Regions from separate parts of the Pseudomonas sp. JL3 genome, predicted to be linked through region 4. Evidence: predicted binding sites of a transcription regulator. Region 4 holds the regulator's gene; each other region holds the start of a gene.
What was found. The regulator sigma-54, encoded in region 4, starts transcription at its own class of promoters, with help from an activator protein. The targets are predictions, from matches to a motif close to ANTGGCATNNANNTTGCTNT.

Region 1 (7,399 bases), on a different contig from region 4:
ATGAGTGTGTATGAGTGGGCCCGGCAGGAGTTGCGTCAGAGTCTGGATGTGGCGCAAGAGGTGGGTTTCGATCCGGGATTGAGCCTGCGCGCCTTGCTCAGTGCGGTGGTGCAGCAGAGCAAGGCGGTACGCAATATCGAAGACCTGGCCGATGAGTTGCGGTTTCTCGCCGAGAACCTCGACGAAGGCCAGGACTATGGCTTTATGCGGCCCTGAGGGTCGGGATCAGTGACGCGGGTCGAAGTCTTCGCTGAACAGTTCGTCTTCGGCATCCGGGCTCACCGGGATCTTGTGTTCTTCCGACGCCCAGGCGCCCAGGTCGATCAGTTTGCAACGGTCTGAACAAAATGGCCGGAACTTGTTCTCGGGGCTCCATTCGACAGGGGCGCCACAGGTTGGGCAATCGACGGTTGGGGTTTGGCTCATGACTGGCCTCCACGCAAAGTAAGGTAAAAGTGATGCAGGCGTTCGACCTCGCTGTGCAGCCAGGCGAGGTCGCGGTCGTTGACCACCACATCGTCGGCATGGCTCACGCGGTCCTGTCGGCTGGACTGGGCCTTGAGGATCGCCTGGACCTGCTGTTCGCTGGTCTGGTCACGCTGCAGGGTGCGTTCGATCTGTAACTGTTCCGGGGCATCGATCACCAGGACCCGTTGGGTCATGGCGTACTGCCCGGACTCGATCAGCAGCGGCGAAACCAGAATCGCGTAAGACGATTGTGCCTTGGCCAGATGGTGGGCGATCTCCTCGGCGATCAGCGGATGCAGCAGTGCTTCGAGCCAGCGGCGTTCATCCGGCACTTCGAAGATCAGCTTGCGCAGCGCCGCGCGATCCAGTTGGCCATCGGCTTGCAGCACGCCGGGGCCAAAGTGCTCGGCGATCTTCGCCAGTGCCGGGCGACCGGGTTCGACCACCCAGCGAGCCGCATGATCGGCGTCCACCACGTGCACGCCCAGGTCGATGAAGTGCTGGGCGGCCGCGCTTTTGCCGCTGCCGATGCCGCCGGTCAGGCCGAGAATCCAGGGTTTTTCCACAGGGGTATTCATTTCAAACCGACAAACTGCCAATAGAAGCCGGTTATTTGACCACCCCAGAGCAAGGCAATCCAGCCGGCAATGGCCAGATAGGGGCCAAAGGGTAGCGGCGTCGAGGTTTTTGCGTCCCGCAGGCGCAGCAAAATCACCCCGATGATGGCGCCCAGCAGCGATGACAGCAGGATGGTCAGCGGCAGGACCTGCCAACCGCCCCAGGCGCCGAGCATCGCCAAGAGCTTGAAGTCGCCGTAGCCGATGCCGTCCTTGCCGGTGATCAACTTGAACAGCCAGAACACCGTCCACAGCGCCATGTAGCCGGCCACCGCGCCCCAGAGCGCGTCATGCAGAGACACGAAGAGCCCGAAACTGTTGACGATCAACCCCAGCCATATCAACGGCAGCACCAGCACGTCCGGCAACAGCTGGTGTTCGGCGTCGATCAGGCTCATCGCCAGCAGGCCCCAACTCAGGACCAGCACCATGCAGGCCTGCCAACCGAAACCGAAATGCCAGGCGACGAACGCCGACAGCACGCCGCAGGCCAGTTCGGTCAGCGGGTAACGTTTACTGATCGGCGTCGCGCAGTTCGAGCATCGCCCACGTAAAAACAGATAACTGAGCACGGGAATGTTTTCCCACGCTCGAATCCGATGGCCACAGTCGGGGCACTCGGAGTGAGGCAGTATCAGGTTGTAAGCCGGGCCGGGGGCTTCGGGTGGCAAGTCCAGGACGTCATGGGCCTGCAAGCGCCATTCACGCTCAAGCATTTTCGGCAGGCGCCAGACCACCACGTTGAGAAAACTGCCGATAAGCAAACCGATCACCAATGCGGTGATCGTGAAGGCCAGCGGGTTGAGACTCAGAAATTCGTTCAAGGACATATCAGATCGCTGAGCCAAGTTGGAAGATGGGCAGGTACATCGCAACCACCAGGCCGCCGACGATAACCCCCAGCACCACCATGATGAAAGGCTCCATCAGACTGGTCAGGTTATCGACCATGTTATCCACTTCGTCCTCATAGAAACTTGCGACCTTGTCGAGCATGTCGTCCAGTGCGCCGGACTCTTCGCCGATGGCCGTCATCTGGATCGCCATGTTCGGAAAGATGCCGGAGGTGCGCATGGCAAAATTCAGCTGCATGCCAGTTGAAACGTCCTGCTTGATGCGTAACACCGCTCGCTTGAACACGATGTTGCCAGTCGCGCCCGCCACTGACTCCAGGGCTTCGACCAGTGGCACCCCGGCGGCAAACGTCGTCGACAAGGTGCGGGCGTAACGGGCCACGGCGGACTTGTACATGAGCGCGCCAACCAACGGCAGTTTCAGCAGCCAGGTGTCCATCCGGTCCCGAAAGCCCGGGGACTTTTTAAAGGCATGGCGGACGCCGAAGACCAGCGCGCCCAGCATGCCGAGCACCATCCACCACCAGGCCTGCAGGAACTCCGACAAGCCGATGACCATCACGGTGAACGCCGGCAGCTCGGCGCCAAACCCCGAGAACACTGACTCGAATTGCGGCACAACCTTAACCAGCAGGATCCCGGTCACAATGATCGCGACGAACACCACCGCCAGCGGGTAAGTCATGGCTTTCTTGATCTTGGCCTTGAGGCTTTCGCTCTTTTCCTTATAGGTCGCCACCCGTTCCAGCAGGGTATCCAGGGCGCCAGCCTGCTCGCCGGCATCCACCAGGTTGCAGTACAGCTCATCGAAATACTGGGGCTTTTTGCGCAGGGCCGCGGCGAAGCTGTTACCGGCCGCGACTTCCTGTTTCACCTCGTCCACCAGCTTGCGCATGTTCGGGTTATCGAAGCCCTCGCCGATAATGTCGAACGATTGCAGCAGCGGTACGCCGGCTTTCATCATGGTCGCCATCTGCCGGGTAAACAGGGCAATGTCCAGGGGCTTGATGCGTTTTCCGGCACTGAAAATGGACGCGGTTTTTTTCCGCACCTTGCCCGGGTTGATCCCTTGCTTGCGTAACTGGGCCTTGATCAGCGCGGGATTCTGGCCGGTCAACTCGCCGGTCATTTTTGTGCCTTTCTTGTCTGTGCCTTCCCAGGCATAGATGCTGATTTTCGCCGCTTTGACCGCCATGTTCAGTCCTTCGTGACCCGATTGATTTCTTCAAGGCTGGTGATGCCTTGCATGGCCTTGAGCAGGCCCGAAGTACGCAGGTCGTTGAAGCCGTCCTTACGCATCTGGATGTCGATTTCCAGTGAATTGCCTTCGGCCATGATCAGCCGTTGCAGGTCTGGGGTGTTCTTTACCACTTCATAAATCCCTACTCGCCCTTTGTAACCGCTGTTGCACTGATCGCAACCGACCGGTTCATAGATCGTGAACGAGCCGATGCGTTCCTCGGGAAAGCCTTCTTTGAGTAACGCCTCGCGGGGAATCTCGATGGGCTTTTTGCAATGACTGCACAGTTTGCGCGCCAGGCGCTGGGCGATGATCAGGCTGACCGAGGTCGCGATGTTGAACCCCTGAATCCCCATGTTGTGCAGGCGGGTCAGGGTTTGCGCGGCGCTGTTGGTGTGCAGGGTGGAAAGCACCATGTGCCCGGTCTGGGCAGCCTTGATGGCGATTTCGGCGGTTTCGAGGTCGCGGATTTCACCGACCATGATCACGTCCGGGTCCTGACGCAGAAACGAGCGCAGCGCCTGGGCGAAATCCAGTCCTTGCCTGGGATTGACGTTGACCTGGTTGATGCCTTCCATGTTGATTTCTACCGGGTCTTCGGCAGTGGAAATATTGATGTCGACGGTGTTGAGAATGTTCAGCCCGGTATAGAGCGACACGGTCTTGCCCGAGCCAGTGGGACCAGTCACCAGGATCATCCCCTGTGGCTGCTTGAGCGCGGCCATGTACAGGTCTTTCTGATCGGGTTCGTAGCCGAGGGCATCGATGCCCATATGGGCACTGGAGGGGTCGAGGATCCGGATCACCACTTTCTCGCCCCACAAGGTGGGCAGTGTGTTGACCCGGAAGTCGATGGACTTGCTTTTGGACAGGCGCATCTTGATTCGCCCGTCCTGGGGTTTGCGCCGCTCGGAAATGTCGAGACTGGCCATGACCTTCAGCCGGGAAGCAATGCGGTTGGCCAGTTGTGTCGGCGGCCTGGCGACCTCCCGCAGCATGCCATCGGTGCGCATGCGCACGCGGTAGATTTTTTCATAGGGTTCGAAATGCAGGTCGGAAGAACCGCTCTTGATCGCGTCGAGCAGCATCTTGTGGACGAAGCGCACCACGGGGGCATCATCGGCATCTTGCCCTACGATTGAATCCTGTTTCTGGTCATCGACCGACTCGATGTCCAGCCCGTCGAGGTCGACATCGGCCATGTCTTCCAGACCGGTGGAGTGGTTGTCGAAGAATTTTTCGATGGCGTCGCTGAGCTTGTCTTCCTCCACCAGAATGGCTTCGGTGCTCAGCCCGGTGCTGAACTGGATGTCATTGATGGCTTGGTGATTGGTCGGGTCGGAAATCCCCACGAACAGCTTGTTACCACGCCGCCAGAGGGGCAGGGCGTGGTGCTGACGGATCAGTTTCTCACTGACCAGCCCTCGGGGTTGAGTGTCTTTGTCCAGGCAGTTGAGGTCCAGCAGGGCCATGCCGAAATGCTCCGAGGCCACCTCGGCGACCTGTAAGCTTTTCAGCAGTTTGTTTTGCACCAGATAGCTGACCAGCGAAATGCGATTGCGTTGGGCTTGTTGATACGCCTGTTGCGCACTTTGATCAGTGATCAGCTCGGCCAGTACCAATTGCTTGGCCAGACCGCTAAGGGCAATGTCATTCATTGGGATACCGGACGCAGACAGTTAATGACTTATAGCCTAGTCAAGCAGTGGAACCAAACCAGCCGGGGTGAGGTGACAAAAAGTGTCAGATAGTGCGGATCCTTGGAGTAGGAAAGGTCTTTGCCGCGATCTCGTGCCCAGCAGGCAGGGGCGCGCGCGGCTTGGCATGACCTGTGCTGTGCCTTGTTCAGATCATGAGATTTCGACTCATGCATGGAGCCTGTCTATGAAAAATCAAAAAGGTTTTACTCTGATCGAGCTGCTGATCGTGGTGGCGATCATCGGGATTCTGGCGACGTTTGCGTTGCCGCAGTATTCGAAGTACCAGGCGCGGGCGAAGGTCACCGCTGCGGTTGCAGAAATTTCGGCACTGAAGGTGCCTTTCGAAGACATCATCAATCAAGGCACTGATATTGCCGCCCCCGCCGGGATCGGCGCGGCGAGCGCCACGGGTAATTGCACGATTACGGCAACGGGTACCGCCTCTTCCGGTGTGGGCAGTATTGGTTGCACGATTCTCAATGCACCGGGGCCGGTGCTCGGCAAAACCATCACGCTTTCGCGCACGCTCACTGGCGGCTGGACTTGCGCCACGACGGTTGAACAGGAATACGCGCCTAAAGGCTGCACTGGCGTTGCCGCTGCTGGCTGATCCATTGTCATCCTGTCGAATGCCCTGCGTTTCACGACGCGGGGCATTTTTTTGCTCGTCATTTGTAGGTCAATTCAATAATCAAAAAAATCCCCGACAATTCATGGCTTTAGGCCTGCGTTAAAACCCGCATGTTGCATGTAGATAATTTCGCAGTCATGCAATTTGCATGATCTCGAAAATTGCCATTGTTGTTAAGTTATTGATTTATAAGTGTTTATTTTTTATCTGACAGTTGGCACACCGTTCGCACTATCTCCTGTAACCCTGCTGACAAGACACGCAGCAGACTTTCCAGAAATACAGGAGTTACTCGTATGAAGAAGTTCGCTATCGCTGCCGCTACTGCTACCGCGTTGACCCTGACCATGGCCAACGCTGCATTCGCACAGACCACCCAAGCGACTCAGGCACCCATGATGCTGGCCGCCGGTGAAGTCACTGAAGCGAAAGAGGATGTTTCCGATACCTGGATCACAACCAAAGTCAAAGCAGACCTGGTGACCGAAAAAGGCATCCCTGGCACTGACATCAAAGTCGAAACCAACAAAGGCGTTGTTTCCCTGTCTTCCATGACCGTTCTGACAGATGCCCAGAAAGACACCGCCGTGGCTATCACCAAGAAAATCAAAGGCGTCAAAGCGGTGTCCGCTGACGGCCTGAAAACCGAGTAAAACAAGGCTTCTCGCCTGGACCGGGAGAAGGTGCGGTAGGCGGGCCGAGTCATACGTCTGCCGCTACTTGAGCGTTCATGCGAAGGCCACAAGGATGTGGCCATTACAGGCCCCGGCATTTGTGTCGGGGCCTGTTCTATTTTGGGGAACAAAGATCAGAAGAAAGATCTTTTGATTGTTCAGTTGCCGCGCTTGCTGGTGATTCGAACCAACCGGTTTCCTTCAAAGCGCAGGTACTGGTACATCCCGCTGTTGGGTCCGTAGGTCCATTCCTCGACCTGAAACTCTTCCCGTCGATTGGCGCTACGCTTGTAGCCCAACAAGTCGCGGGCAACCGGCTCTCCGCATTTCTGCAGTACTTCGCCGGCCCTGTCCCCAACGCTGATCAATTGGCTGCCACAGCGCAAGGTGTCGGCCGCCGCAGCCTGGCCGGCAACCAGCAACAGAGCCAGGCTCAGAAGCCCGCGTGCGCCCATCACTCGGCATCCAGATGCATGGGGGTAATAACCCGGCCATCGCTTTCTGCCTCTGCAAGGCTGGCGTCGATGAAGTACACGCGGTCATCGGCCAACTGACCCTTGTCCACCAGATAATCCTTGATGCTGCTGGCCCGTTCTTGCCCCAGTTGACGTAACAGCACCTCGCTGGAGCTCCAGAAGGCGATCACGCTTTCACGCATTTTTTTGCTGCGTTCTTCCTTGCCCAGGTCCTTCCATTCGGCGGGCGGCTGGGTCTTCAGGCGCGTGCGGTAGATCCCTTCGAGCAGCGGGCCTTTCTCGCTGTCCGGCACTTCCAGCAATGAGGCCTGGGCCGGCACCTTGTCACCGCGGCGCTGGAGCATTTTGTAGTAGTTGTACTGGTATTCCCGCTCCAGGCGTTGCTCGGCAATCAGCGGGCCATCGCTGCTCTTGGCGGCGGTGCCTTCGATTTCCAGGCGCAGGGCCGGACGTTCCTTGAGCGCCTGGGACAGCTTGACCAGTGCCGCTTCGGCGTCTTTACTCAGGTCGCTTGAGCCCGGTGCAAATGCCACGGTGCCCAAGTCTTCCGAACCACCGCCGCTGACCAGCCCGCCAATCATTTTGAATGGCGCTGCGGCGGCTTTCACGATCAGGTTGCGCAGGGTCTGCCAGATAATAGGCATGACACTGAACTGCGGATTGTTCAGGTCGCCGCTCACTGGCAGTTCGATGGAAATCTTGCCGTCGACATCCTTGAGCAAGGCAATCGCCAGTTTCA
Region 2 (7,399 bases), on a different contig from region 4:
CCAGTACGGCAAATGGCAAGGCCAGCGCCAACCCAAGCGCCAACCTACACACCCCTCCCAGAACCTTTTTCACTCAGCGCAGCTTCTTGATGCGTTCGCTTGGGCTGATCACGTCGGTAAGGCGGATGCCGAACTTTTCGTTGACCACCACCACTTCACCGTGGGCGATGAGCGTGCCGTTGACCAGCACATCCAGCGGCTCGCCGGCCAGACGATCGAGCTCGATCACCGACCCCTGGTTGAGTTGCAGCAGGTTGCGGATGTTGATGTCGGTGCTGCCGACTTCCATGGAAATGGACACCGGGATATCGAGGATCACATCCAGGTTCGGACCGTCCAGGGTGACCGGATCGTTGCTCCTCGGCACGCTGCCGAACTCTTCCATCGGCAGACGGTTGGACGGCGAGCCGGCGGCATCGGCGGCCAGCAAGGCATCGATATCGTCCTGCCCGGCGTCACCGGTTTCTTCCAGGGCCGCAGCCCATTCATCAGCCAGTGCCTGGTCGTCCTGGGCGTTCATATCGTCGTTCATCATTTGTCCTCGGCGGGCACCTGCTCAATCAAGAGCAGTCAATTAAAAGGGGGGTGGAGCGCCGGTCAGCGGCGCTCGATCGGCTCGATCACCTGCAACGCAAGGTTGCCTTTGTGCGAGCCCATCTTGACCTTGAAGGCCGGTACGCCGTTGGCGCGCATGATCATTTCTTCCGGCATCTCGACCGGAATAATGTCCCCGGGCTGCATGTGCAGGATGTCGCGAAGGCGCAGCTGACGGCGGGCCACAGTGGCACCGATCGGTACGTCGACGTCCAGCACGTCCTGGCGCAAGGCATTGATCCAGCGCTCGTCCTGATCGTCGAGGTCCGACTGGAAGCCGGCGTCGAGCATTTCGCGCACCGGCTCGATCATCGAGTACGGCATGGTCACGTGCAGGTCGCCGCCACCGCCATCGAGTTCGATGTGGAACGTCGACACTACAACGGCTTCGCTCGGGCCGACGATATTGGCCATCGCCGGGTTCACTTCCGAGTTGATGTACTCGAAGTTCACTTCCATGATCGCCTGCCAGGCTTCCTTCAAATCGACGAAGGCCTGTTCCAGCACCATGCGCACCACACGCAGTTCGGTGGGGGTGAATTCACGCCCTTCGATCTTCGCGTGACGGCCGTCGCCGCCGAAGAAGTTGTCCACCAGTTTGAACACCAGTTTGGCGTCGAGGATGAACAGCGCGGTGCCGCGCAGCGGTTTGATCTTGACCAGGTTCAGGCTGGTCGGCACGTACAGCGAGTGCACGTATTCGCCGAACTTCATCACCTGCACGCCACCGACGGCAACGTCCGCCGAGCGGCGCAGCATGTTGAACATGCTGATGCGGGTGTAGCGGGCGAAACGCTCGTTGATCATTTCCAGGGTCGGCATGCGTCCGCGGACGATGCGATCCTGGCTGGTCAGGTCGTAGCTTTTGACACTGCCGGGTTCGGCAGCGTTATCGGTCTGTACCAGACCATCATCGACGCCATGCAACAGCGCATCGATCTCATCCTGGGACAGCAGGTCCTGCACGGCCATGTCGTGTTCCTACTGCAGTACGAAATTAGTGAAAAGCAACTGTTCGATCACCACTTTGCCCAGCTCTTTCTGCGCCACTTCCTGGACGCTGGCCGTGGCCTTCTGACGCAACATCTCCTGGCCGACCGGGCTCGCCAGCGTGGCGAAATCCTGACCGGAAAACAGCATCACCAGGTTATTGCGGATCACCGGCATGTGGACTTTGAGCGCGTCCAGATCGGCCTGATTACGGCCCTGCAGGGTGATGCTCACCTGCATGTAGCGCTGGCGGCCGTTCTGGTTGTAGTTGGCCACGAAGGCCGGCGCCATCGGTTCGAAGATCGCCGGCTGCTTGCCGACCACGGCAGTTTCAGCCTCGGGGACAGGTTTGCTCTGGGCGCTGTGCATGAAGAACCAGGTCGCCCCCACGGACAAGCCGATCGCCAGCAACAGGGCCACGACGATCACAATGATCAGCTTGATTTTGCCTTTGGTTGCGGGGTCTTTCACTGGTGCTGCGTCGCTCTTAGCCATGCCAATAATCCGTCACTATTCGGGTTTTCACAGTCGCACGGCAAGGCAAGAGCAAGTGTTATGCCAGAAGTGTCGGGAGGGAGTTGAGGCAAAGGATCATCAGCCACCACAAAACAAATGTGGGAGCGAGCCTGCTCGCGATAGCGGTGTAACAATCAACGCCGATGTTGAATGTTACTGCCTCATCGCGAGCAGGCTCGCTCCCACACAGGGGGTGTTGCGTTTGATCAGGCGTAGTAGTCGACGGCGCTGGAGCCAATCACGCTGGCGGTGTTCGCGGCTACTTCAGCGACAGCCCCAGGGAGTTCTTCATCGACAGAATCGAGGCGACCGCCGCTGGCGTTGGTACGTCCTCCCTGCCCCTGTTGAGCCTGCTCCTGACCCTGCCCCTGCCAGCCTCGGGACTGATCGGAAACGTTGACGTCGACCTGACCCATACCCTGCTGCGCGAACATGTCACGCAGGCGATGCATTTGCCCGTCGAGCGCTTCGCGAACGCTGGGGTGGGCACTCATGAAGGTCACCTGGGTCTGCTGATCCGGCACCATGTTCACCCGAATATCGAGGCGTCCCAGCTCGGCTGGTTGCAACTGGATATCGGCCGCCTTGAGATTGGCGCTGGACAGGTACATGACCCGATTGACCACCTCTTCGGTCCAACCACTCTGATGCATGGCGATTGGCTGGTTCACCGGCAATGCATTGGCAGTCTTCGGCGTTGCCGCCTGGGTCAGTGCCGCCAGACGGTTGGCAAAATCATCGACACGGGTATCGCTGCTGGCGGACTTGAGGTCCTTGAGGCCATCATCGATCAGGCCACTGAAGGCCTTCTCGCCGCCCTGGCTAGTGCTGTCCTGATCGGCTTGCACATCCACCATGCTCGCCATGCCCGCGGCAAAGTTTTGTGCCGAAGTTGGCTCGCCATCGACTTGAGCCGCGGTCGGCGCCGCTTTTGGCTGGGCCTGGCTGGCGGCCGAAACGTGCCCGCCCTGCTCCATCGCCATGCGCACGGCTGGCAGCGCATCGAGAGGATCGGCTTCGGGGTCGAAATCTGGATCTGCAGCCGCAACCGCCTGCGCCGCTGCCGCGCTAGCGGCGGCTGTGGCAGGGACCTCAACGGATGATTGCACAGTGGCCACCACCGGTGGAGTTTCCGGCACGGTAGCCTGTACAACCGGCGCGACTACCTGCATCAAGGCCGGATCGAGGCTCGGATCCACCGGTGTCGCATCGGCTACCGGGGTGTCGGCAACTGCGGACGTATCGTCCGCGGCCGTCTTGTCGTCAGCCTGCGCCGGTTTATCGGCGGGCAAGGATTTGCCGTTATCGGCAACAGTCGGTTCCGGGGCGGCAGACTTGTCGTTGCTCACGTCCTTTTTGCCGGTGCTGTCCGGCGCTTTGTCGCGCGCAGGTTTAGCCGATCCGTCCGCCACGGCCGAAGGCCTGTTCTGGGCCTGATTGGCGTAGACCTGAGCGAAGCTGGACGCCTTGTCCCCGGGCTCAACCGTCAGCGCCGGTGCATTGGCGGACGCTGCTTGAGCCTTGGCCATAGTGGCGGCCTGAAGAAGAATGTTTGGGGTAACGGGCATAAAACGGTCTCCGCTGCACTGGGATCGTAGGTACAGTTGAGCAAATTGATTGCAAGGGTCGAGCCAGCTTTGCTCGCGGGCCGCTAAAAGCGCCGGACGGGTGCTTTATTCAGCAAGGGAGCGCTGGCGCTCCGCTTCGTAGAGGGGCCGGACAATAGCGAATTCGCCGTCAATTTCTCCGACCAGCGCTTCAATGCCTTCGAGGCTTTTCTGCTTGGCCCGCTGCTCCAGCTCATGGCACAGCTCGGCCAGCCGGGTAGCGCCCATATTGCTGCTGCTGCCTTTGAAGCTGTGCGCAGCGGCGCCCAACTGATCGGCATCGTCAGCTTTTCGCAGCAGGCTTAGGCGCTCTTCGGAGTCGGCGAGAAAGGTATCAAGCAATTCTGGATACCCGTCCTCCATAACTTCCTGCAACGCGCTCAGCACGCCACGATCCAGATGTGTGTTGTCCACTTGTTCACTCCTTTGATCAAGAATGCCTGGGATTATGCCTGAGCCTCCCAGAAAAACTCCACGCGAGCACTTCGACCATTATCGGACCAGCTCGCACGATCGCTCAACTGACGGATCAAACTGACGCCACGTCCCGACAGACGGACATCATCGACAGGACGCTCCATCACCCGCGCCACATCGAAACCCTTGCCACTGTCTTCGACCCGGACTGTCAGGCAACCGCCCTCGCCTGTTGGTGTCACCTGCAAATGCACCCGCACATAACCGTCGCGCAATTCGTCCAGGCGCGCATTGCGCTGCTGATAATAACGCGCAAAACCCGAAGCATCGCGCTTCAGACTCGAATCCAGGCCCAGCACGCCATGCTCCAGGGCGTTGGAATAAAGCTCTGCCATCACGCTGTAGAGTGCGCCACTCTGAGCTCGCAGGCCATGCACCTCAAGCAGCAACTGTAACAAGTACGGCAGCGGATTGAAGCGCTTGAGCGTGGCGGCACGGAACTCGAAACTCACCGACCAGTCCAGCGGGCTCGACTGGCCGCTGTCGGAATACACCGGCGCCGGCGGGCTCAGTTGCGCCGCATCCAACAGGCTGACCTCAACCATACTCACGTCATCGCGCGCCTCGCCGCGAAAGTCCCGCAGGGCCTGTTCGATCTCTTCGAACAGCGCATCAGGCTGACGATTGGCTGCAAATACCTGCTCCAATCGCTCTACGCCAAACAATTGCTCATTGGCATCGCAGGTATCGATCACCCCGTCAGATAGCAGAAACACCCGATCCCCGACGGCCATCGGGAACACCTCAGTGCGATCATCAAAGGATTGCGGACTCAGCACGCCCAGCGGCAAGTGCCGTGCCGTCAGAGCGATACGTTCGCCGCTGGCGGTACCGTGCAGGTAGCCGTCCGGCATCCCGCCGTTCCAGACCTCCACCGATCCTCGCTGAAAGCTCAGGCACAGCAGGGTCGCACAGCAGAACATGTCCACCGGCAGGATACGTTTGAGCTTGGCGTTCATCTCGCGCAGGGTTTCGGACAAACCGTAGCCCTTGGCCGTCATGCCGTAGAAGACTTCAGCCAGGGGCATCGCGCCGACGGCGGCCGGCAAACCATGACCGGTGAAATCGCCGAGCAATACATTCATGTCGCCGGCCGGGGTGAACGCGGCCAACAACAGATCGCCATTGAACAGCGCATAGGGCGATTGCAGGTAACGGATGTTCGGGGCGTTCAGGCAACCGGAATGGGCGACCTTGTCGAACACGGCTTTGGCCACCCGTTGTTCGTTGAGCAGGTAATCGTGGTGCCTGGCGATCAGGTCGCGCTGCTCCAGCACCGTGGCCTGCAAACGCCGCAAGCGGTCCATGGCCTTGATCTTGGCGGCGAGGATCACCTGGTTGTAAGGCTTTGCCAGAAAATCGTCGCCCCCGGCCTCCAGACAACGGGCCAGCGCTTCACTTTCGGTCAGCGACGTCAAAAAGATGATCGGTACCAGGGTTTCGCCGGCCAGCGTCTTGATCTGCTGCGCGGCCTCAAAGCCATCCATCACCGGCATCATGGCGTCCATCAGCACCAGGTGCGGCCGCTGCGAGCGAAACGCCTCGACCGCCTCGGCGCCGTTGGCGGCCGTCAGCACTTCATGGCCCTGGCGACGGACGATAGTCGACAGCAGCATGCGATCGGCTGCGCTGTCTTCGGCGATCAGGATCGTCAGCGGCTCGAGCGGCTGCATGACGCTCAACTGATGTCGAACAGCTTGTCGAAGTTGGAAATGGCGAGGATCTTCTTCACATCGGAACTGCTGTTGACGACGCGAATATCGGAATTGTCGCCACCGGCGTGATCACGCAGCAAGAGCAGCATGCCCAGCGCCGAGCTATCGAGATAAGTGGCTTTCTTGAGGTCCACCACAATGGACTCGGGTTTTTTGTTGAGTCGCTCGTAGGACTCGCGAAATTCCTGATGCCGACCGAAATCGAATCGTCCCTCGATCGAAATCGTCAGCTTTTTTCCATCCTGAGATACTTCTGTAACGACTGACATTTCACGGCTTCCTTGTCATTGGCGAACGTACGTGTACAAGGTTTAGCACCTGATGGAGGCTGGAGCAAGGCTGAAAAAATTGTACGGTTTGTGCAATCGCCTTCGCGGGCAAGCCTTCTACAGATTGCCGCCCCTTGTAGGAGCGAGGCTTGCCCGCGAAGAACGATAACCTGGGCGACCTGACTCAATACGGATCCTGACGCGGCAACCGCTGGGACAGTTCATCCAGCAGCTTCTGCTCGCGCTTGTCTTCCAGTTGCCGCGCCTCATCCCTGTAGCGCTGAACCAGTTTGCGCAAGCCTTCTACCCGGGCGAACGCCTGCTGCCAGGCTTCCCGGGATTTGTTCAGGTTGTTTTGATGCCAGTTCAGGCTCTGACGCTGCTGGTCGATGGCCGTGCCCAGTTGTGCAAGAAAGCCCTGATAGCCCAGCAGCCACTGGCCCGACACGCCGCTGCTGCCGCGCACGATCCATTGTTCCTGGTATTCCAGACGGAAGTTTTCCAGGTCGGCGAGTTTGCTTTCCGCCAGACGAACCTGACCCTGGAAGTGCCCCAGGCGCTGGACGGCGGTTTTCTCGGCTTTTTCGGCCATTTCCACCACCGGTGCCAGGCGTGCTGCGCGGCTCTGGGCCATGACCGGTTAACCGCCCGGCGCTGGCGCGAAGACCGAAGCAAGATGGCCTTCGCTGGCGCCCATGCTGATGTTGTCGTTCAAGCCCTGGCGCAGGTACATGGTCATGGCCGGCTGCAGATTGATCGCCGCGTCAGTTTCCCGGTCACCGCCGGGCACATAGGCGCCGACGCTGATCAGGTCGCGGCTCTGCTGATAGCGCGACCAGTATTGCTTGAACATCTGCGCGTGGTTCAAGTGCTTGATGCCGACCACCGACGGCATGACCCGGCTGATGGAGGCTTCGATATCGATGGCCGGGTAATGCCCTTCCTCGGCCAGACGCCGGGACAGCACGATGTGCCCGTCGAGCACGCCCCGCGCCGAGTCGGCGATCGGGTCTTGCTGATCGTCGCCTTCGGACAAAACCGTGTAGAACGCGGTGATCGAACCGCCGCCCTTTTCGGCGTTACCGGCCCGCTCCACCAGTTTCGGCAACTTGGCGAACACCGACGGCGGATAGCCCTTGGTCGCTGGCGGTTCGCCGATAGCCAGGGCGATTTCCCGCTGGGCCTGGGCGAAACGGGTCAGGGAATCCATGAGCAACAGGACATTCTTGCC
Region 3 (7,399 bases), on a different contig from region 4:
CCACCCAGTTCGACATTGACCAGTTGCGCCAGCTTCAGCGCAGCGCGAAAAGCATTGCGGCGCTGGTGGTAAACCACCTCATCGGGCAACGCGCCACGGTAGCAGCGGCCATCGCCGGATTCGTCGATGGTTAGTGGGCCATTGCTTTCCCAGGCGATGCGCACACCGTCGTGAAAGCCTTCGACCTTGAACGGTTCGCCGGCCAGCAGAAAGCGTTCGCCGTCGCGCGGGATCATTTCGTCCAGGGCGATCATGTTGCTGTCACGGTCGATGTCCACCAGATAACTCTGGAAGCGCTGGCTGCGCTCATGGAACGTGATGATCAGCGGGTCATGGCTGTCTTGCAGCTGACGCAGATTGCCGGAGATTTCCAGGGGCGTAGTGAGCACCTTGGGTGGCTGCGGAGCATCTTCCGCGTTTAAGGCATTGAACACGGGGCATCAATCTCCAGACAAAATATGACTACTGGCCAGCATTCTGCCAGCATGTTTCGCGTCTTGATAGAGCGTGCTCATTGAAAGGCTCAAGCCTGACTGAGCGGACGTGGTTTTGCGAGTTTGGAGGTTGAGCCGCGGGCATCGTAGAGCGCTGGTGGCTCTCCGCCGGTGAGGATCTTCAGCTGGTTGGCCGTGGCGGCCTGCTGCACCAGAATCGACTGGCCATTATTAACGTTGGCGGCCTGGCACTGTGCCAGGAGGTCAGTCAGCACATCGCTCTGTGCCAGTAATTGGTCGCCAATGCTCGAATGGCTGGCAAGTTGCTCCAGGCCCTGGCGATTGGTCGGCAGGTTGAGGCTGGCGAGGATTTCACTGCGCTTGCGGCCATGCTGTTCGAGCAAAATGATCAATGCCTGTTTCTGCGCCAGAATCTCTTCAAGCAGTGGCATGTCGCGACCGTGCAGCGCGAGGGACTCGGTTTGCAGCAGCTCCAGCAGGTGTTGCGCCGGGGCAAAGTCGTCGATGATCAGTTGCAGTAAATTAGTGTCGTGCATGGCTGGCCTTGGGTTTTAAGCGTCCAAAAGCCTGGCGCGGGCCGTGGCCTAGCGCTGGGCTTCGAAGTTGAGCAGTTTGCTGGCTACACGGTTGCTGTCGACTTTATAGCTGCCATCGGCAATCGCTGCTTTCAACTCGGCCACGCGGGCTTTGTCGACGGCAGGCTGATCGCGCAGCTTGTCAGTGACCTTCTGCAACTGTTGAGCCTCATTGCTGAGGTGTACCGATTCCCCGCTTTGGGTGGCACTGGCCTGTTCGGCCGGGGTATTCAGCGGCGTGGATTGACCGGCTTCGGCGGTTTCCTTGGCGGCGCTGGTACGTGTACTGCCCGTAAGTGACGAGGAGCTGTTTAAACGACTGAAATCGATGACCATGACAAAAAACCTCTGGGTATTTGGACGCTTGCCATGTTTTCGGCTCTTCCCCGGAAAACTTTAGGCCCATTTATTGATGAGCGTGCATGCGCCAGCGCGTCTTCCACATGCGGCACAGTTTAGGGAACAGCCTCGGGCAGCGCCATATCTTCACGAACAGAGATCCTACATGGCCACTTCCACCTGGCCGGGCGCGGTGACTTGCGCCTTGATGACCCGCTGGGAGTTAAGGTTTTTCACCCGAATCTGTTCGCTCATGCCGCCGTTGGACAGCGCTTCACCCGGCATACGTACACTGAGCGTACCACTGCGGGCGGTAATCACCACCTGATCGCCCTTGCGAATCACTTCCGCCTGTTCGAGGTGCACCAGGGTAATGACCTGATCGGCGACCATTGGTCGGGTAAGTTTTTGCCCGATCGCCTGATCGACGGAGGTCAGAAAACCCTGATTTATCAGGCTGATATCGCGCTCGCGCAGGGTCACGTCCTGAGGCTCGATAATCCCTGTGCGTTTGAGGGGGCGAGTGGTGGTCACGATGTCGCGAAACAGCCGTACTTGAGCGGGGACGAAGACTGTCCAGGGGGATGCGCCCTCGCAGCGAACCTTGACCGTTACCCGGCCCAGAGGCCTCGCGGGGCTCTCGAGGGTGGCTGTCAATTCCTTGTCGCACATAGGCATGCGCAGGCGCGGATCGAGCCGGTTGACCTCGATCTCGTAGCGTCCTTGCGTTTGACTGCTGGCCAGATAGTCCTCTACGGTGAATTCAAGAAAGCCCTGGGTGACGCCGATAAGCATGTCAGGCAAGGTAACCGTATCAGCAAGGGCAGGGCTGCCAGCGTTGAACAGGCAGACGGCCGACGCCGCGCAGAGCAATCTGCGGCAGGTTGATGTCAGGCGTCGGAAAAATGTCGGTTCTGTGTTCATAAGAGTTAAAAAGCAAGCGCCGTGCCGTTTCGTGATGAATGTGCGTCGCAACACACTTAGCGTTGGTGTAGGAGTCTGGGCATGGCTGGTGTAATGGATTCGGTGAACCAGCGCACGCAACTGGTAGGGCAGAATCGCTTGGAGCTGTTGTTGTTCCGTCTCGACGGCCAGCAGCTGTATGGGATCAACGTGTTCAAGGTTCGTGAGGTGCTGCAATGCCCCAAGCTGACCTTGATGCCCAAGTCCAGTCCTGTCGTGTGCGGTGTGGCAAATATCCGGGGGGCGACCATTCCGATCCTTGATCTGGCAATGGCGACCGGTTCCGGAGCGCTGAAAGATCAAAGCAATCCCTTCGTGATCATCACGGAGTACAACACCAAGACTCAGGGTTTCCTGGTTCGGTCGGTAGAGCGCATCGTCAATATGAACTGGGAGGAGATTCATCCGCCACCCAAGGGTACCGGGCGCGATCACTACCTGACGGCTGTGACTCGGGTCGACAATCAGCTAGTCGAAATCATCGACGTCGAGAAGGTGCTGGCGGAAGTGGCGCCGACGCCGGAAGCGATTTCGGTGGGCGTGGTGGATGTCGAGACTCAGCACAAGGCATTGTCCTTGCGCGTGCTGACGGTCGATGACTCGTCGGTGGCGCGCAAACAGGTGACCCGTTGCCTGCAGACGGTCGGTGTCGAAGTGGTGGCGTTGAACGACGGTCGGCAAGCGCTGGATTACCTGCGCAAACTGGCCGACGAGGGCAAGAAGCCGGAGGAAGAGTTCCTGATGATGATCTCCGACATCGAGATGCCGGAGATGGACGGGTACACCCTGACGGCCGAGATCCGCAACGACCCACGCATGCAAAAGCTGCATATCATCCTGCATACTTCGTTGTCGGGTGTGTTCAATCAGGCGATGGTCAAGAAGGTCGGTGCCGATGACTTTCTGGCCAAGTTCCGTCCTGATGACCTGGCATCCCGGGTAGTCGACCGGATCAAAGCAGCAGATAACAGCTAGGGGCCTTCTGCCCCTGGCGGTCAACACGATTTAAGAGGCGGCATCTTTGTCTACGGGTAATTTGGATTTCGAACAGTTCCGGGTCTTCCTGGAAAAAGCCTGTGGCATTTTGCTCGGTGAAAACAAGCAATACCTGGTCTCGAGCCGTCTCAACAAACTGATGGAACAGCAGGGCATCAAATCGCTGGGTGAGCTGGTTCAGCGCATCCAGACCCAGCCGCGCAGCGGTTTGCGCGAGATGGTGGTGGATGCCATGACCACCAACGAAACCCTGTGGTTTCGTGACACCTATCCGTTTGAGGTCCTGAAGAACAAGGTCTTGCCTGCAGCGATCAAGGCAAGCCCCGGCCAGCGCCTGCGGATCTGGTCGGCGGCGTGTTCGTCGGGTCAGGAACCGTATTCGCTGTCGATGTCCATCGATGAGTTCGAACGGGTCAACATGGGCCAGTTGAAGATGGGCGTGCAGATCGTTGCCACGGACCTGTCCGGCACCATGCTCACCAACTGCAAAACCGGCGAGTACGACAGCCTGGCCATCGGCCGCGGTCTGTCGCCCGAGCGCCTTCAGCGTTACTTCGACCCGAAAGGGCCGGGACGTTGGGCCATCAAGGCGCCGATCAAGAGTCGGGTGGAATTTCGCTCGTTCAACCTGCTGGACAGCTACGCGAGCCTGGGCAAGTTCGACATCGTGTTCTGCCGCAACGTGTTGATCTACTTCTCCGCCGAGGTGAAGAAAGACATCCTGCTGCGCATCCACAGCACGCTGAAGCCGGGCGGTTATCTGTTCCTTGGCGCATCCGAAGCGCTGAACGGTTTGCCGGATCATTATCAAATGGTCCAGTGCAGCCCGGGGATCATTTACCAGGCGAAGTGATTCGTTGGTGGCATACAAAAAAACGGGAGTCCTCAGGGAGCTCCCATTTTTTTATGCCTGATTTCGCATTCCCGCCGCATCACCTGTAGGAGCGATGTCGTTCGTGAGAAGCGGCAGAAAAGCGGCAGGCGGCGGAAGTCGGTTGCCGCTTTTCTGGCATTGCCGCCTTGCCACCGCGCGCAAAGCCCCGGTTTACGGGCTTTTCTGAATTGGCACGCCGCTTGCTATGTCCATCGTACGAAAAATCAGGTCACCCGAAGGTTTCCGACATGAGCATCAGCTTCGATAAAGCGCTCGGTATCCACGAACAAGCCCTGGGCTTCCGCGCCCAGCGTGCCGAAGTCCTGGCCAACAACATCGCCAACGCCGACACCCCGAACTATAAGGCTCGGGATCTGGACTTCTCGAAAGTGCTCGCCGAGCAGAACGAGAAAACCAAAAACGGCAAGTTCGCCTTGAACATGACCAACAGTCGTCACATCGAAGCTGAAGGCATGGGCAATGGCGACGAGTCGCTGATGTATCGCACGCCGATGCAACCGTCGATCGACCAAAACACCGTAGACGCCCAACTGGAACAGTCGAACTACGCGGAAAACGCGGTCAACTTCCAGGCCAGCTTCACCCTGCTCAACAGTAAATTCAAAGGGCTGGTATCAGCCCTGCGTGGAGAGTAAGTCATGTCCCTTGCCAGTGTTTTCAACATCGCCGGTAGCGGCATGAGTGCCCAGACCACTCGTCTGAACACCGTCGCCTCGAACATCGCCAACGCCGAGACCGTCTCGTCGAGCATCGACCAGACCTACCGTGCCCGTCACCCGGTATTCGCCACCATGTTCCAGGGTGGCCAGAGCGGCGGCAGCGATTCGCTGTTCCAGAACCAGGACGCTGCCGGTCAAGGCGTACAAGTGCTGGGTGTGGTCGAAGACCAGAGCAACCTTGATGCGCGCTACGAGCCGAACCATCCGGCTGCCGATGCCAAGGGCTACGTCTACTACCCGAACGTCAACGTCGTCGAAGAAATGGCCGACATGATTTCCGCGAGCCGTTCGTTCCAGACTAACGCCGAAATGATGAACACCGCCAAAACCATGATGCAGAAGGTCCTGACCCTCGGTCAGTGATAAGGGGCGATTCATATGAGCGTTATCAGCGATGTTCTGGCCAACTCTTCGGTCCAGACCCCCACCACCAAAGACAGCCTGACCTCGGCCGCTACCGGCGGCCAGAAGCTGGGCAAGGACGCGTTCCTGCAACTGTTGGTGACTCAGCTGAAAAACCAGAACCCGCTCGATCCTCAGGACAACAGCGAGTTCGTGGCACAGCTGGCGCAGTTCAGTAGCCTGGAAGGTATTACCACGCTGAACGATACGGTCAGCGGCCTTGCCAGCAGCTACAGCTCCTCGCAAGCCTTGCAGGCTTCTTCGCTGGTGGGCCGTTCGGTCATCGCGCAGACCGACAAAACCATGGTCGACACCTCCAAGAGCCTCAACGGTACCGTCGTGGTGCCAACCTCGGTTCCCGCCGCCACCGTCAAGATCACCAACGCGGAAGGCAAGACCATCCGTACGCTCGAGTTGGGCAGTCAAAGTGCCGGTAACGCCAGTTTCATCTGGGACGGCAAGGACGATGCGGGCGCGGTGGCACCGGCGGGTACTTACACCTTCGGCGCAACGGCCACCATCGACAGCAAGGCGACATCGCTGATTACTTATCTGCCAGCGACCGTTAACAGCGTGACCATCAGCCAGACCGGCGGTGAGTTGATGCTGAACCTGGCAGGCATGGGCAGTGTTGCCCTGTCCAAAGTACAAACCATTGGTATATAGAGCCGACTAACACGGCACAAAGGAGTGGAATATGTCTTTCAATATCGGCCTTAGCGGTCTCTATGCAGCCAACAAACAACTGGACGTGACCGGCAACAACATCGCCAACGTCGCGACCACCGGTTTCAAATCCTCCCGTGCAGAATTCGAAGACGTGTACTCGGCCACTCGCCTGGGTACCGGCAGCAAGACCGTCGGCAACGGCGTGCGTCTGGCCAACGTTTCCCAGCAGTTCGGCCAGGGCGACGTGAACAACACCGGCAACGTGCTCGACATGGGCATCCAGGGCAACGGTTTCTTCATCCTCAGCGACAACGGCTCCCTGAGCTACACCCGTGCCGGTGCGTTCAAGACCGACGCTGAAAACTATGTGGTTGATAACAACGGCAACCGTCTGCAGGGTTATGGTGTCGATGCCAACGGCAAGATCATCAATGGTGTGTTGACTGATTTGAAGATTGATACTTCGAGTCTCAAGCCGAACCCGACGACCCGAATTGACCAAACCCTTAACCTCAACTCGTCGGAATTATCGCCGACCGTGGCTACGTTCAGCCCTACAGATACCAACAGCTATAACAAGACCATCTCCACCAAGGTCTATGACAGCCAGGGCAACGAACACACCATGGATCAGTACTACGTGAAGACGGGTACTAACGCTTGGAAAATGTATACCTACATGGATGGCCGTACTCCATCCGATCCGGCTAACAACACGCTGACTCCACTGACTGCCGACATCGTTTTCAACTCGGACGGTACGGTCAATACTCTGACCGGCAGCGCCGGTTTTGCTAACGTTGGTGGTACGCTGACCATGACAGGATGGAAGCCTGGGGCAATTACAGACGCTACGACCACACCTGTAACCTGGGGCTTGAACGGGGCTGATGCTGCTGCCGCCGGTATCGCGGTGGCCATGACTAAGGTCTCTTCCTATAACTCGCCAACCGCGCGTACTGCCCAATACCAGGACGGCTACGCCACTGGCCAGATCTCCAGCCTGACCATCGACGCCAGCGGCGTCATGACCGCCAACTTCAGCAACCAGCAAACCAAGGCCATCGGCCAGGTGGCTGTGGCGAGCTTCGCCAACGAGCAAGGCTTGCAGCCAATTGGCGGTACGCGCTGGAAAGAAACCTTCTCCTCGGGCGTGGCTGGCGTCGATGCGCCGCAGACTGGCACCCTGGGAGCAATCGTTTCCAATTCCCTGGAAGAGTCCAACGTCAACCTGACCAACGAATTGGTCGAGCTGATCAAAGCCCAGAGCAACTACCAGGCGAACGCCAAGACCATCTCCACCCAGAGCACCATCATGCAGACCATCATTCAGATGACCTGATGCTGGTTGGCGCTGCAGAAAGAGGCCCCTCGTGAGAGGGGCTT
Region 4 (7,399 bases):
AAGGCTGCGGAAGTCAATCTCAATGTAAGCGTCGAACACGAAGCCTGTCCGCTGAACCTGGCGCCCACCTCATCGACCACCGCGGCACTGGTCATGGGCGACGCTCTCGCCGTTGCCTTGCTTGAGGCTCGCGGTTTTACCGCTGAAGATTTCGCTTTTTCCCACCCGGGTGGCGCCCTTGGCCGCCGCTTGTTGCTGAAAGTGGAAAATGTCATGCATGCCGGCACCGAATTGCCGCAAGTGATGTGCGGCACGCTGCTCAAGGATGCCTTGATGGAAATGACCCGCAAGGGGTTGGGCATGACCGTTGTACTGAGCACGGATGGAAAGCTCGCCGGGATCTTCACCGACGGCGATCTGCGCCGCACCCTGGACCGCACGATTGATATCCACAGCACGACCATTGATGAAGTGATGACCGCCCACGGCAAGACCGCCCGCGCCGAGATGCTCGCCGCCGAGGCCCTGAAAATCATGGAAGACCACAAGATCAACGCACTGGTAGTGGTCGACAGCGAAGACCGTCCGGTCGGCGCCTTGAACATGCACGATTTGCTGCGTGCGGGAGTAATGTAATGAGCACGGACCTGCTGCAACGCGGCAAACAGATCAAACTGGCGGTATTCGACGTCGACGGCGTACTGACCGATGGGCGCCTGTACTTCCTCGAAGACGGCAGCGAATTCAAGACTTTCAACACCCTCGACGGCCAAGGCATCAAAATGTTGATGGCAGCCGGTGTGCAGACCGCTATCATCAGCGGCCGCAAGACCCCGGTGGTTGAACGGCGTGCGAAGAACCTCGGCATTCCACACCTTTATCAGGGTCGCGAAGACAAACTGGTGGTGCTCGACGAACTTCTTGCCCAGCTCAACCTGAGCTATGAACAAGTGGCCTACCTCGGCGACGACCTGCCAGACCTGCCGGTGATTCGCCGCGTCGGCCTGGGCATGGCGGTGGCCAGCGCTGCCAGTTTCGTGCGCGAACACGCCCACGGCATCACCCAGGCCCGTGGTGGCGAAGGTGCCGCTCGCGAATTCTGCGAATTGATCCTGCGCGCCCAGGGCCGCCTAGATGCGGCCAACGCCGCATACCTGTGAGCCCATCATGCTGAGCAAAAAAATTCGCAACATCCTGGTGTTCGGTTGCATCGCCGCGATTTTTGCGGCGGTCGGCTACTGGAACATCAGCCCGGAACGCTTCCTCGACAAACCAGTCGTGAAGGTCGATGAAAGTGCGATCGACTATTACGCCATCAACGCCCACAGCGTGCAGTACCTGCCCGACGGCAAACTGCAATACGAGATGACGTCGGACAAGGTCGAACACCTGAAAGCGACCGAAGTGACGTTGCTGACCAATCCTGACCTGAACATGTTCCGTGGCACCGAATTCCCTTGGCACGTTCAGAGCGAGCGCGGCGAAGTCAATCCGGACGGCACTCAAGTCGAGCTGATTGATTCGGTACGTATCACCCGCTTCGACGAAAAAAATCGCAAAACCCTGATTACCACCACCCGTATGACAGTGTTCCCGCAGCAGCAATATGCGCAGACCGATCAACCCGTTAGAATCGACGGCGCCGGCGGTGTATCGACAGGCAACGGAATGAAAGCGTACTTGAAAGAAAGCAGGATACACCTGCTATCGAACGTAAGAGGACAGTATGAGGCTCGTTAAAACTCTCCCTATTTTGCTCAGTCTGGGCGCAGCACTGGGAAGCGTGAGCGCCTGGGCTCTGCCGAACGATCAAGAGCAGCCTATCCGCATTCAGGCCGACGATGCCCAACTGGACGACAAGAATGGCGTTGCCACCTATAAGGGCGACGTGATCATCACCCAGGGCTCGATGAAGGTTACCGGCAACACTGTAACCATCACCCGCACGCCTGCGGGCGACATCGACGTAGTGACTTCGGTGGGCAACCTCGCCTACTTCGAGCAACTGCAGACCGCCGGCGACACCAAGCCTGTTCAGGGCTGGGGCGTAACCATCCAGTACCACGCGGCGCAGAACCGCGTCGTGCTGATCGACAAGGCAAAAGTTGTCGACAAGGACAACAACACCACCCAGGGCGAGAAAATCGTCTACGACACGGTCAAAAAGCTTGCGAGCGCCGGTCGCGCCACGGGTAACAAGGTCACCGAGGCACGCCCTCGCATCGACATGGTGATCCAGCCGAAGAAGAAAACCGACGAGCAAAAGGCCCAGTAATGGCAACTCTGAAAGCTCAGCATCTGGCCAAGAGCTACAAGAGCCGTCAGGTCGTGCGCGACGTCAGCCTGTCCATCGACAGCGGTCAGATCGTCGGCTTGCTTGGCCCTAACGGTGCCGGTAAAACCACCTGCTTCTACATGATTGTCGGCCTGGTACAGGCCGATCAGGGCCGTGTACTGATCGACGACCTGGACGTCAGCCACCAGCCGATGCACGGTCGCGCGAAGGCGGGTATCGGCTATCTTCCGCAAGAAGCGTCGATCTTCCGTAAACTGTCGGTGGCCGACAACATCATGGCGATCCTCGAGACCCGCAAGGAGCTCGACAAGGCCGGCCGTCGCCAAGAGCTGGAAAGCCTGCTGCAGGAATTTCACATCCACCACATCCGCGACAATCTCGGCATGAGCCTGTCCGGTGGTGAACGCCGCCGCGTGGAAATCGCCCGGGCACTGGCGACCAACCCGAAATTCATCCTCCTCGACGAACCCTTCGCCGGTGTGGACCCCATTTCGGTGGGCGATATCAAGCAGATCATCCATCACCTCAAGGCCAAAGGCATTGGTGTGCTGATCACGGACCACAACGTCCGCGAAACCCTGGATATCTGCGAAACCGCCTACATCGTCAACGATGGCCAACTGATCGCTGAAGGTGACTCTGCCACCATCCTGGCCAATGAACTGGTCAAAGAAGTGTATCTAGGCCACGAGTTCCGCCTGTAAGCACCTGAGGTGCCCGGGTCGCCGAGAGGGCGCTCGCTTCAATAAAAAATCAATAAATTTTTATTGTTACAGCGCTCTAGGCAAACACTTCAGTTTCGGGCATATAATTTGCTTATGTTTGGCGCTTCGGCGCCCTGTAGTGGATGGCGCATGTGCGCCGGCGAATAAGGTGTTAAGCCCCTGCCATGAAACCATCGCTAGTCTTGAGAATGGGCCAGCAGCTGACGATGACACCGCAGCTGCAACAGGCCATCCGCCTGCTCCAATTGTCGACCCTGGACCTGCAACAGGAAATCCAGGAGGCCCTGGAGTCCAATCCGATGCTCGAACGCCAGGAAGAAGGCGACGACTTCGATAACGCCGACCCGTTGGCCGATAGCGCCGAACAGAAACCCAATACCGACATTCAGGAACCCTCCTACCAGGAAACAGCCCCGACGGTGGATAACCTCGAGGAAGGCGACTGGAACGAGCGTATTCCCAACGAATTGCCCGTCGACACGGCCTGGGAGGACGTCTACCAGACCAGCGCCAGCAGCCTGCCGAGCAATGATGACGACGAGTGGGATTTCACCACCCGCACATCAATCGGGGAAAGCCTGCAAAGTCATTTGCTCTGGCAACTGAACCTGGCACCGATGTCCGACACCGATCGCCTGATCGCCGTGACCCTGATCGATTGCATCAACAGTCAGGGCTACCTGGATGAAACCCTCGAGGAAATCCTCGAAGCGTTTGACCCGGAACTGGACATCGAACTGGACGAAATCGAAGCCGTCCTGCACCGCATCCAGCAATTCGAACCCGCCGGCATCGGCGCTCGCAACCTCGGTGAATGCTTGCTGCTGCAACTGCGCCAGCTGCCTGCCAAGACCCCTTGGCTGGCCGAGGCCAAACGCCTGGTCACCGATTACATCGACCTGCTCGGCAGCCGCGACTATAGCCAACTGATGCGCCGCATGAAGCTCAAGGAGGATGAGCTGCGTCAGGTCATCGAATTGGTCCAGAGCCTCAATCCACGCCCGGGCTCACAGATCGAGTCCACCGAAGCCGAATACGTCGTTCCCGACGTGATCGTGCGCAAGGACAACGAGCGCTGGCTGGTGGAGCTGAATCAGGAATCGGTGCCACGCCTGCGAGTCAACGCCCAGTACGCCGGTTTCGTGCGTCGTGCCGATACCAGCGCTGACAACACCTTCATGCGTAATCAGCTGCAGGAGGCTCGCTGGTTCATCAAGAGCCTGCAAAGCCGCAATGAAACCCTGATGAAAGTCGCCACCCAGATCGTCGAGCATCAGCGCGGCTTTCTTGAATACGGTGACGAAGCCATGAAGCCGTTGGTGCTGCATGACATCGCCGAAGCGGTGGGCATGCATGAATCGACGATTTCACGGGTGACCACGCAAAAATTCATGCATACCCCACGGGGCATCTATGAACTGAAATACTTTTTTTCCAGCCACGTCAGTACCTCCGAAGGCGGTGAATGCTCGTCCACAGCGATCCGCGCGATCATCAAAAAACTGGTTGCCGCGGAAAATCAGAAAAAGCCGTTGAGTGACAGCAAGATCGCTGGTTTACTGGAGGCACAAGGCATTCAGGTAGCCCGTCGCACCGTCGCCAAGTACCGCGAATCCCTGGGGATCGCGCCTTCCAGCGAACGGAAGCGGTTGATGTAGCCGTCGGGCTCGCCACAGCGTTCCAGTGGCAGGCATTTCTGCCTGCCGCTTTATGCACTGGCAACGAAGGAGAAGCTGTATGCAAGTCAACATCAGTGGACACCAACTGGAAGTGACCGAACCCCTGCGCACCTACATCGGCGAAAAACTCGACCGATTGGAGAGGCATTTCGACAAGATCACCAATGTGCAAGTCACGATGAATGTCGAAAAACTGCTGCAGAAGATCGAAGCCACGCTGCATATTCCCGGCGGAGAAGTGGTCGCCAATGCCGAGCATACGGACATGTATGCCGCCATCGACCTGCTGACCGACAAGCTGGATCGCCAACTTAAAAAGCATAAGGAAAAGACCCAGAGCCTCCTCCAGGGCGCGACCGGTCGTTAACACCCCCAATCCATGATCCGACTAGAAACCATCCTGACCCCCGGCCGTTCCCAAGTGAACGCGCCGGGTGGCAGTAAAAAGAAAGCCCTTGAGCAAATTGCCAACCTTATCCACCGCGAAGTACCGGATCTGGGAATGCAGGACGTCTTCGAGGCTCTGATTGCCCGTGAGAAACTCGGTTCTACCGGTTTCGGCAACGGCATCGCCATCCCCCACTGTCGGCTCAAAGGCTGCACCTCGCCAATCAGTGCGCTGCTGCACCTGGAAGCCCCTATCGATTTCGACGCCATCGACGGTGCCCCGGTTGACCTGTTGTTTGTGCTGCTGGTCCCGGAAGCCGCCACCGATGCGCACCTGGAGCTACTGCGCCAGATCGCCAGCATGCTCGATCGCAAGGAAGTGCGGGAAAAACTGCGCAGCGCCCCGAGCAATGAAGCCTTGTATCAGGTTGTCCTGGACGAGCAGAACGGTCACTAATCATGCGCCTGATCATCGTCAGCGGCCGCTCCGGCTCAGGTAAAAGCACTGCCCTCGATGTGCTCGAGGACAACGGCTATTACTGCATCGACAACCTGCCTGCCGGCTTGCTGCCGGAACTGGCCGAACGCGCATTGATTCACACCGAACTGGCGCAACCGCTGGTGGCCGTGTCCATCGATGCGCGTAACTTGCCGAGCCACCTGTCACGGTTTCCCGAATTGCTGGAAGAAGTCCGCAGCCGGCATATCCAGTGCGATGTGCTGTACCTGGACGCTGACGAAGAAACCTTGCTCAAACGCTTTTCGGAAACTCGCCGTCGTCACCCGCTGAGCAGCGCCAATCGCTCATTGGCGGAGGCGATCCAGGACGAAACCAATCTGCTGGGGCCTATCGCCGACCTGGCTGACCTCAAGGTCAACACCACCAATCTGAACCTGTATCAGTTACGCGATACCATCAAGTTACGCCTGCTGAATCAGCCGGAACCGGGCACTGCGTTCCTGGTGGAGTCTTTCGGGTTCAAGCGTGGCATGCCGGTGGACGCCGATCTGGTGTTCGACGTGCGCTGCCTGCCCAACCCCTACTGGAAGCCGGAGCTACGGGCACAGTCCGGACTCGATCAACCGGTGGCCGAGTATCTGGCGGCACAGCCGGACGTCGAAGAGATGTTCCAGGACATTTCCTCCTACTTGCTCAAGTGGCTACCCCGCTTTGCTGCCAGCAATCGTGCCTATGTCACCATTGCCATCGGCTGCACCGGCGGGCATCACCGCTCTGTCTACCTGACCGAACGCCTGGGTCAGGTCCTGCAAAAAACCCTGAAGAACGTCCAGGTCCGCCACCGCGACCTCAGCTAAAGGATTCACATCGCGATGCCTGCTCTGGAAATCGAAATCATCAACAAGCTGGGCCTGCATGCCCGCGCGTCTGCAAAATTCGTTGGGGTCGCCGGTCAGTTCAAGGATTGCACGATCAGGGTAGGACGCACGCCAGAAACCGTGGTCGACGGCAAAAGCATCATGGCCATGATGATGCTGGCCGCTGGCAAGGGCACCAAAATCCACCTGATTACCGAAGGCGAACAGGAGCAGGAAGCGCTGGATGCATTGGTGAAGTTGATCAACAACTACTTCGACGAAGGCGAGTAATGCTCGCCTTGTAGCAGCTGGCGAAGCCTGCGTTCGGCTGTAGGGCAGTCGTAAATCCGGTATATCCAGTTTGCCTGAAAGACCGCGCTGACTGATTTTACGACTGCTTCGCAGCCGAACGCAGGCTTCGCCAGCTGCTACAAGTCTGCGTTCTAGGCGAGCGCCGTATCCATCACCATCATCAGACAAAACCCGATCAGCAGCCCCAGGCTTGCCAGTTTCTCGTGACCATGGCGACGCGATTCGGGGATGACCTCGTGAGTCACCACCAGCAGCATCGCACCGGCCGCCAGTGCCAGCCCGAAAGGCAATAGCAGTTCAGCCAGGCTCACCAGCCAGGCGCACAACAATGCAAACACCGGCTCGACCAACCCTGACGCAGCACCGACCAGGAACGCCTTGACCCGCGACATTCCTGCTCCGGCCAACACCAACGCAATCACCAGCCCTTCCGGCACATCCTGCAAGGCGATGCCCATGGCCAGGCTGTCGGCGTCAGGCATGCCACCGCCGGCCGAGACGCCAACCGCCATGCCTTCGGGGATGTTGTGGGCAATGATGGCAAATACAAACAACCAGATCCGCGGCGCAATCAACGATCGCTCCAGTGTCCCCACGAGCATTTCGGGTGTAGTGCCAGACACCCTGCGATCCACCAGAAACAACCCGAATGCACCCAGCAGAATGCCGAAGCTGATCAGGCCGCTGGCCGCCCAAGGGGTCAGCCCGAGGTTTTCGGCCGCGGCAATGCCCGGCACGATCAG

Region 1: MMG91_RS24785 (pilin) is a predicted target of sigma-54. The motif match lies at 4,998-5,017, and genes of this name have one in related genera.
Region 2: MMG91_RS18035 (flagellar hook-length control protein FliK) is a predicted target of sigma-54. The motif match lies at 3,706-3,725, and genes of this name have one in related genera.
Region 3: flgB (flagellar basal body rod protein FlgB) is a predicted target of sigma-54. The motif match lies at 4,390-4,409, and genes of this name have one in related genera.

Annotation. Positions count from the first base shown of each region.
Region 1 covers NZ_JAKWJK010000019.1:50,745-58,143, forward strand. Annotated here, with positions in the region: gene MMG91_RS24755 (hypothetical protein) at 1-216, shown strand; gene yacG (DNA gyrase inhibitor YacG) at 226-426, opposite strand; gene coaE (dephospho-CoA kinase) at 423-1,046, opposite strand; gene MMG91_RS24770 (A24 family peptidase) at 1,043-1,915, opposite strand; gene MMG91_RS24775 (type II secretion system F family protein) at 1,917-3,134, opposite strand; gene pilB (type IV-A pilus assembly ATPase PilB) at 3,137-4,837, opposite strand; gene MMG91_RS24785 (pilin) at 5,064-5,489, shown strand; gene MMG91_RS24790 (BON domain-containing protein) at 5,807-6,163, shown strand; gene MMG91_RS24795 (DUF2845 domain-containing protein) at 6,343-6,639, opposite strand; gene MMG91_RS24800 (DUF748 domain-containing protein) at 6,639-7,399, opposite strand, start outside.
Region 2 covers NZ_JAKWJK010000010.1:122,906-130,304, reverse strand. Annotated here, with positions in the region: gene fliO (flagellar biosynthetic protein FliO) at 1-73, opposite strand, end outside; gene fliN (flagellar motor switch protein FliN) at 74-532, opposite strand; gene fliM (flagellar motor switch protein FliM) at 598-1,566, opposite strand; gene fliL (flagellar basal body-associated protein FliL) at 1,576-2,079, opposite strand; gene MMG91_RS18035 (flagellar hook-length control protein FliK) at 2,307-3,668, opposite strand; gene MMG91_RS18030 (Hpt domain-containing protein) at 3,774-4,121, opposite strand; gene MMG91_RS18025 (fused response regulator/phosphatase) at 4,154-5,857, opposite strand; gene MMG91_RS18020 (STAS domain-containing protein) at 5,863-6,168, opposite strand; gene fliJ (flagellar export protein FliJ) at 6,353-6,802, opposite strand; gene fliI (flagellar protein export ATPase FliI) at 6,809-7,399, opposite strand, start outside.
Region 3 covers NZ_JAKWJK010000033.1:41-7,439, reverse strand. Annotated here, with positions in the region: gene MMG91_RS28300 (flagellar brake protein) at 1-434, opposite strand, end outside; gene MMG91_RS28295 (flagella synthesis protein FlgN) at 524-991, opposite strand; gene flgM (flagellar biosynthesis anti-sigma factor FlgM) at 1,040-1,366, opposite strand; gene flgA (flagellar basal body P-ring formation chaperone FlgA) at 1,532-2,293, opposite strand; gene MMG91_RS28280 (chemotaxis protein CheV) at 2,375-3,307, shown strand; gene cheR (protein-glutamate O-methyltransferase CheR) at 3,354-4,181, shown strand; gene flgB (flagellar basal body rod protein FlgB) at 4,451-4,858, shown strand; gene flgC (flagellar basal body rod protein FlgC) at 4,862-5,305, shown strand; gene flgD (flagellar hook assembly protein FlgD) at 5,321-6,010, shown strand; gene flgE (flagellar hook protein FlgE) at 6,042-7,355, shown strand.
Region 4 covers NZ_JAKWJK010000012.1:133,325-140,723, forward strand. Annotated here, with positions in the region: gene MMG91_RS20055 (KpsF/GutQ family sugar-phosphate isomerase) at 1-576, shown strand, start outside; gene MMG91_RS20060 (HAD family hydrolase) at 576-1,100, shown strand; gene lptC (LPS export ABC transporter periplasmic protein LptC) at 1,108-1,680, shown strand; gene lptA (lipopolysaccharide transport periplasmic protein LptA) at 1,667-2,215, shown strand; gene lptB (LPS export ABC transporter ATP-binding protein) at 2,215-2,940, shown strand; gene MMG91_RS20080 (RNA polymerase factor sigma-54) at 3,126-4,619, shown strand; gene hpf (ribosome hibernation-promoting factor, HPF/YfiA family) at 4,699-5,007, shown strand; gene ptsN (PTS IIA-like nitrogen regulatory protein PtsN) at 5,020-5,484, shown strand; gene rapZ (RNase adapter RapZ) at 5,487-6,344, shown strand; gene MMG91_RS20100 (HPr family phosphocarrier protein) at 6,360-6,635, shown strand; gene MMG91_RS20105 (ZIP family metal transporter) at 6,788-7,399, opposite strand, start outside.